DNA from 2 places in the Ligilactobacillus sp. LYQ135 genome. Region 1 is predicted to be linked to the other one. Evidence: predicted binding sites of a transcription regulator. Region 1 holds the regulator's gene; the other holds the start of a gene.

Region 1 (3,871 bases):
AGTGCCTCAAGTCATGGATTCAGCAGTTAAATTAGCAGTTCCGCTAAAAGTTGAAAGTGCAGCTGGGAATACTTGGTTTGATGCGAAAGATTAAGGGGTGATTGGATGCCAGAGTTGCCAGAAGTGGAAACTGTTAAAAGAGGTGTATCTTCACAAGTATTAAACGTTCCAATTAAAAAAATTGTAGTTCGTTATGCTAAAACAATTGTTGGCAGTGAAGATGAGTTTATTAAACAACTAACCGGTAAAAAAATTATTGGAATTGATCGGAGAGGAAAGTATTTACTTTTTCGTTTTTCGGGAAACTTAACAATGGTTTCCCACTTACGTATGGAAGGTAAATACATGATTGAACCTCATGATACGCCAATGGAAAAACATAGTCATGTAATCTTTGAATTAGCAGATGGACGAGACTTACGCTATAATGACACCCGTAAATTTGGACGCATGCAACTTGTTAGGACGGGAGAAGAAAATCAATTATTTGGAATTAAAAAACTTGGAGTAGAACCTTTAAGTAAAGATTTTACAGTTGATTATTTTTATCATAAGTTACAAAAGAAAAAGAAAATGATTAAACCGGCTTTGCTTGATCAAACAGTAGTTACCGGTTTAGGTAATATTTATGTTGATGAAGTTTTATGGATGAGTAAAATTCATCCGCAAACTTTAGCAAGTCATCTAACTAAAAAAGATGTTAAAACTTTACATGATAATATCATTAAAGAATTAAATTTAGCAATTAAGGCTCAAGGAACAACCGTATTTTCATTTAAAAATGCTTATAGTCATGCTGGTCAATTTCAAGATCAATTACATGTTTATCGAAAAACAGGACAACCTTGTGAACGGTGCCAAACTCCAATTGAACGAATTGTAGTTGGCCAAAGAGGTACGCATATTTGTCCAAAGGAGCAAAAAATAAAATAATGACATATGTATTAGGTTTAACCGGAGGAATTGCGTCAGGTAAATCAACAGTAAGTAAAATTTTAAAAGAATTTGGAGCTGTAATTATTGATGGGGATCAAGTTGCGCGGGATCTACAGCAAAAGGACAGTCAAGGATTAAAGGCGATTATAAAAAAATTTGGACAAACATATTTATTGGCAGATGGGCAATTAAATCGGCAGAAGTTAGGAAACTTAGTTTTTAATGATCCGAAAGAATTAAAAAGGCTAAACCAAATTATGTCTCCTTTAATTCATCAAGAAATTTTAAGGCGCTTAAAAGCTGCTAAAAAACAACATGAGAAACTTGTAGTCATTGATATTGCATTATTATTTGAAGGAAAATATGCTCAATACTGTACCAGTACTTTAACAATTGCAACGAGTTTTCAAAATCAATTGAAAAATTTAATGACACGTGATCACTTGACCAAGCAACAAGCGCTTGCAAGAATTGATTCACAAATGAGTACGAATCAAAGAATTAAGCTTTCTGATGAAGTTATTTATAATGATGGTACGGTTGAAGAGCTAAAGCAAAAAATGATAAAATGGTTGTCATCGAAGAATTTGTTGTAAAGAGGTGAGTAGTATGTTATGTCCACAATGTCATAATAATAGTTCACGGGTTGTCGATAGTCGACCTGCTGATAATGGGAATGCAATTCGACGGAGACGTGAATGTGAAAAATGCGGTTATCGCTTTACAACATTTGAACGCATCGAAGTTACACCATTATTAGTAATTAAGAAAAATGGTGCTCGTGAAGAATTTAATCGCGATAAAATTTTACATGGAATTATGCGAGCAGCAGAAAAACGACCAGTGGGAATGGATAAAATTACCAGTATTGTTGATGAAGTTGAACATAAGGTTCGTGCGGTTGGCGGAACTGAAGTATCTAGTCAACTCATTGGAGAATATGTAATGGGCATTCTTGCTGATGTTGATGATGTAGCATATATTCGATTTGCAAGTGTTTATCGTGAATTTAAGGATATGAAGTCATTTGCACAAGAACTAGAAGAACTCATGAAACGCAATGATGAAAGATAATTAAGGAGGAATAGCTTTGATGGGAGTTAAATTATTACCTACTGATTCATTTAAAGTTGTATCCAAAGCAACTCCTGAAGCTTTTCATTTTCAAGCCTTAACACAGTTGTACCAGCCATTTATTGGGTCAACGGGAGTTTCATTATATATGACACTGGCTGCTAAAATTCAGTTAAATGATTTTGATAATTTACCAACATTTACAATTAAACAGTTGCTAATTACATTATCAATTAATTTAAGTCAATTTGAAGAAGCCAAAAAGAAATTAGAAGCAGTTGGATTGATCAAAACATATTGTAAAAATGATCCTGCTAATAAGTTATATTTATATGAACTGATTCCTTGTCTTGATGGAAGAAACTTTTTTGATGATCCCCTTTTAAGTTCAATGTTAATGGAGTATGTAGGGGAGTATGAGTTTACATCATTATTAAGTCAATATGAAGGCAATCGTTGGAATGAAGTTCAGTTTAAGGAAACCACGCATCGATTTAATGAAGTTTTCCAAAATAAAAATACCAATGTAACTAGTGTAAATTTTCAAGTTAAGAAAAGGATTTCCAATGTGTTGAATGCTAATTTGGATTATAAACTCCTTAAGCAATTACTTGAGAAAACGTTTGTTAATGTAAAAGAAGTTTCCTCCAATTTGGCAACTGTAAATACAATTGCAGTAATGTATGGGTTAGATGAATTTCAAATTTTAAGATTACTCGAAGATTCAGTTGATGTAGTTCAAAATACAGTTAACTGGAGAACTTTTAAAAGTCTTGCTGCTAAGCGTTTCGAATTTGAGTTAGTTAATTCTAAATCGACTGGTAAAGAAACTAAGGCAGTTGCTAATCCAAAATTATCTGCAAGTGATCAAGCTTTAGTTGCATCTTGTGAACAATATAGTCCAATGGAATTTTTAAATGCACTTAAAGAAGAACAAGGAAGTTCTATTACTCATGAAGAACGGATTACAATTTCAAGTGCAGTTCAAAATAACCGATTAAATTCAGCGGTAATCAATGTTTTAACGCATTACATGTTAGTAGATCAAGGAATGTCTTCGTTAAATCAAAAATATTTTGAACGAACTGCAAATGATTGGTTAAAAAATCAAATTAAAACGCCTCAACAAGCGATTGAATATGTGCGTCAATGGAAAGAAAAGAAGAAGAAACAATCATTTTCACGAAGTAATAATCGCTATGGTAAACAGACACAGTTTAATGAAAAAATGCCATCGTGGGCAGCTAAATCATCTTCAACTGCAAGTGAAAATACAAGTACACCAAATAAAATCCAAGATATTCAACAATTAATGCAAAAAATTAATGATAAAACTAAGAAAAGAGGTGATCGTTGATGGAAAGCATTAAAGACAGTTTAGGATGTCGCTTTAAAGATCCTAAATTAAGAGCACAATATGATAAGTTATTTGCAGAAGTAATTAAAGATCCAGATGTTGCAAAATTTTTAAAAGAAAATCAAAATAAATTGCCGAGACGCAATATTGAAACTGGATTTAGCAAATTATATGAGTATGTTACTGTTCGCGATAAAATTAAAAACGGACAAAAAACATTTTTACCAGGTTATGCTCCCAAATTAATTGTCAGCGATCATCATATTGAAGTTACGTATGAAGCAACTCAAAAATTAATTAATCAGCAAAAACGCCAAAAGCGATTATCATTGGTCAAAATGATTAATTTGCCTAAAAGTTTGCATAATGCTCAAATTGAAGATTACGATATTCAAGGAAGAGAAATTTCCTTGCAAGCGGCACTGACATTTATTGATGAATGTATTGATTATAAGACGACTAATCAATTCCCTAAGGGGTTGTATTTATCTGGTAGTTTGGGAG
Region 2 (3,871 bases), on a different contig from region 1:
CGATACAAAGCTTGGTATCCCATGATAAAGTCCTCCCTGTCATTTTTCTAAAAAAAATCTCCCGATCTCAAAGACCGAGAGTTTAACATTCATATAAACTTAAGACACATACCAAACAAAACTTAGTGCTGCTTCCTTCCGGACCTGACACGCTTCGTTAAGTTGATATTGTCTTAAGGCCTTGCGGCAATATTTATGATACCGCAAAACAAATAAAAAATCCAGTCTTTTTCAATTATTTTTTCGAATATCACTGAAAAAGTCTTGTAAAAGCGTTAAACACTCATTTTTTAAAATATTCTTTTGGACATCAACTTGATGATTTAATCGCGGATCATTGAGTAAATCTGCTAAAGTTCCTGCCATTCCAGCCTTACTGTCAGCTGCTCCATAATAAACTTCACTAATTCGTGAGTTTAAAATCGCACCTGCACACATTGGACAAGGCTCAAGAGTAACAAATAAAGCACATTGCTCTAATCGCCAACTATTGACTTGTTGATTGGCCATTTTAATTGCACGTATTTCAGCATGGTCAATTGCCAAATTAGATTTTTCTCTAAAATTATATCCCCGTCCAATGATTTGGTGATCTTTAACGATTACACAACCAATGGGAACTTCACCTAAAGCAGCTGCTTTTTGCGCTTCGTTTAAAGCTGCTTGCATATATTTTCGCGCTTCTTGTTCATTATATTGCATTATTCAACCTTTTGACTTTGTAAAATTTGATATCCCTTTTTTCTTAAAATCAACTGACAATTACCAAAAACGGCCTGCATTTTCTTTTCAGCTGAAGGAGCACCTTGTTTCTTTTGAATGACAATCGTTAAGAAACCGCCAGTTTTTAAATGGTCATATGCCCCACTTAGAATTGAATGCACGACTTCTTTGCCTGCTCGAATTGGAGGATTAGAAATAATCATTTCATAATCTGTTTTCTTCACTTGGTCATATACATTTGACGTAAAGATACTAACATTATCAATGTGATTTTGATATGCATTTTGGCGGGCTAAATCAAGGGCCAACTCATTGACATCAATCATGTCAATATATAATTTAGGATTAGCCTTAGCAATGGCTAATCCAATTGGACCATAGCCACATCCGACATCTAAAATTGCTCCTTTTAAATTAGCAAGTTGATTGGTTCTCATTAATGCCTCTAACAAAGAGCGTGAACCAAAGTCTATGGTTCTTTTTGAAAAAACACCATTATCAGTTGTAAAATGCAACTGATTTCCCATTAATTCAAAATCCCATCGGCGTTGTTGATGATTAATTTCTGGATTTTCTGAATAATAATAATTTGTCAAAATGCTCTCCTACTTTCTACTTGTTTATGATACGAATTTTTTAAACTAAAAGCAAACCCTTTAATTATGCCTATTGAGCTTAAATACAATATATACACTTGACGATTTATTGAGTAACTATATATTGTATTTCTTTTCAAAAGTGTGTATACTTTCATCACGTACAGAAATTTTATTCGAGAAAGAAGTAAGTATCATGGAATTAGTTTTATATACTAAAGATAACTGTATTCAATGCAAAATGACTAAACGTTTTTTAGAACAAAATCATATTGATTTCGAAGAACGCAACATTTCAAATCAACCTGAATATATTGATTACTTAAAATCACAAGGTTTTCAAAGCGTACCAGTTTTAGAAAATAATTCAAAACCAATTATTAATGGATTTCGTCCAGATAAATTAAAACAATTAATCGTCACAAATTAATTTTAAGAAAGTGGGGAATTGTCTTGGGGCTTAAAAGTATCGATATCAGTAACGTTACTTATTATGATTTAAATAATCAAATTAACATTCCAGTTAATAATAAAATCCCGTTACATAAAGATAAAGAGGCATTGCAAGCTTTTTTAACCGAAAATGTAGCACCTAATATGAAACACTTTTCTTCTTTAGAAGAGCGCTTTACTTATCTTATTGAGCATAATTATATCGAAGAAGAATTTGTTAAAAAATATAATTTCGCCTTCATTAAAAAATTATATGCCTATCTTAATGAGCAACACTTTGAATTTCAATCTTTCATGGCTGCATATAAATTCTTTAATCAATATGCTTTAAAAACCAATGATGGTGAATATTACCTTGAAAGTTATGAAGATAAAATCGCAATGAATGCCTTATATATGGCAAATGGGGATGAACAATTAGCCTTAAATTTAGCTGATGAATTAATTCATCAACGTTATCAACCAGCTACCCCAACTTTTTTAAATGTTGGTCGTAAACGCCGCGGAGAATTTGTTTCTTGCTTCTTGCTTCAACCTACTGACGATATGAATTCAATTGGACGATGCATTAATTCTGCACTTCAACTTTCAAAAATTGGTGGGGGAGTTGGAATTACTTTAAACAATTTACGCAGTGCTGGTGCTCCAATTAAAGGAATTGAAAATGCTGCTTCTGGAGTTGTTCCAGTAATGAAACTTCTAGAAGACAGTTTTTCATATTCTAATCAATTGGGGCAACGTCAAGGAGCTGGAGTAGTTTATTTAAGTGTCTTTCATCCTGACATTATTGAATTTTTAGCAACTAAACGTGAAAATGCTGATGAAAAGGTTCGTATGAAGACTCTTTCACTTGGTGTAATTGTTCCTGATAAATTTTATGAGTTAGTTCAAAATAATGCTGACATGTATCTTTTTGAACCATATGATGTTGAAAAAGAATATGGCATTCCCTTTTCATATGTTGATATTACAAAAGAATATGACAATTTAGTTAATAATGAACACATTCATAAAACTAAATTAAAAGCACGTGATCTTGAAGAAGAAATTAGTAAATTACAACAAGAATCAGGCTATCCTTATATTGTTAACATTGATACGATGAATCAGACTAATCCTGTTCACGGCAAAATTATTATGAGTAATCTTTGTTCTGAAATTGCTCAAATTCAACGTCCATCTAAAATTAATGACTTACAAGAATATGAAGAACTTGGAAGTGACATTAGTTGTAATTTAGGCTCGACTAATATTGTTAATTTAATGGCTTCACCTGATTTTGGAAAATCAATTGAAACTATGATGCGTGCCTTAACTTTTGTATCAGATCAAGGGAATGCAAAGGTAGTGCCTTCTATTTATGAAGGTAACAATTTATCTCATTCAGTTGGATTAGGAGCCATGGGATTACATGCTTATCTTGCTAAAAATCATATCGAATATGGCTCACCAGAATCAATTGAATTTACTAGCGTTTACTTCATGTTACTTAACTATTGGACATTGGTTGCTTCAAATAAAATTGCCAAAGAACGCCAAGAAACTTTCTATGAATTTGAAAAAAGTGATTATGCTAATGGAAGCTATTTTGATCAATATCTTAATGAAGATTTTGCACCAAAATCTAAGCGGGTTAAGGAACTTTTTGCCAATATTCTGATCCCTACTAAGGAAGATTGGGAAAAACTCAAACAAGCTGTTATGAAAGATGGCTTATACAATGCTTATCGCATGGCAGTAGCTCCAACTGGTTCAATCTCATACGTTGGAAATACTACTGCTTCTCTTCAACCAATTATTCAAAAAGTAGAGGAACGCCAAGAAGGTAAAATTGGTAAAGTTTATTATCCTGCCGCTTACCTTTCAACTGATACAATGCCATATTATAAATCTGCCTATGATTTAGATATGCGTAAAATGATCGATGTTTATGCTGCTGCACAAAAGCATGTTGACCAAGCGATTTCAATTACACTTTATTTTAAATCAACAATTGATGATGGATTGTATCCATGGAAAAATGGGCGCACAAACAAAATGACTACGCGCGATTTATCAATTATCCGTAACTATGCTTGGCATAAAGGAATTAAAAGTTT

What was found. The regulator NrdR, encoded in region 1, represses ribonucleotide reductase genes. The targets are predictions, from matches to a motif close to ACACNATATATNGTGT.
Region 2: nrdH (glutaredoxin-like protein NrdH) is a predicted target of NrdR. The motif match lies at 1,434-1,449, and genes of this name have one in related genera.

Annotation. Positions count from the first base shown of each region.
Region 1 is NZ_JBSJYT010000003.1:41,677-45,547, forward strand. Features, by position in the region: gene polA (DNA polymerase I) at 1-94, shown strand, start outside; gene mutM (DNA-formamidopyrimidine glycosylase) at 106-933, shown strand; gene coaE (dephospho-CoA kinase) at 933-1,532, shown strand; gene nrdR (transcriptional regulator NrdR) at 1,546-2,010, shown strand; gene ACWCL1_RS03790 (DnaD domain protein) at 2,030-3,367, shown strand; gene dnaI (primosomal protein DnaI) at 3,367-3,871, shown strand, end outside.
Region 2 is NZ_JBSJYT010000008.1:34,931-38,801, reverse strand. Features, by position in the region: gene dnaX (DNA polymerase III subunit gamma/tau) at 1-23, opposite strand, end outside; RNA gene ffs (signal recognition particle sRNA small type) at 94-180, opposite strand; gene tadA (tRNA adenosine(34) deaminase TadA) at 232-702, opposite strand; gene ACWCL1_RS07050 (class I SAM-dependent methyltransferase) at 702-1,319, opposite strand; gene nrdH (glutaredoxin-like protein NrdH) at 1,516-1,749, shown strand; gene nrdE (class 1b ribonucleoside-diphosphate reductase subunit alpha) at 1,773-3,871, shown strand, end outside.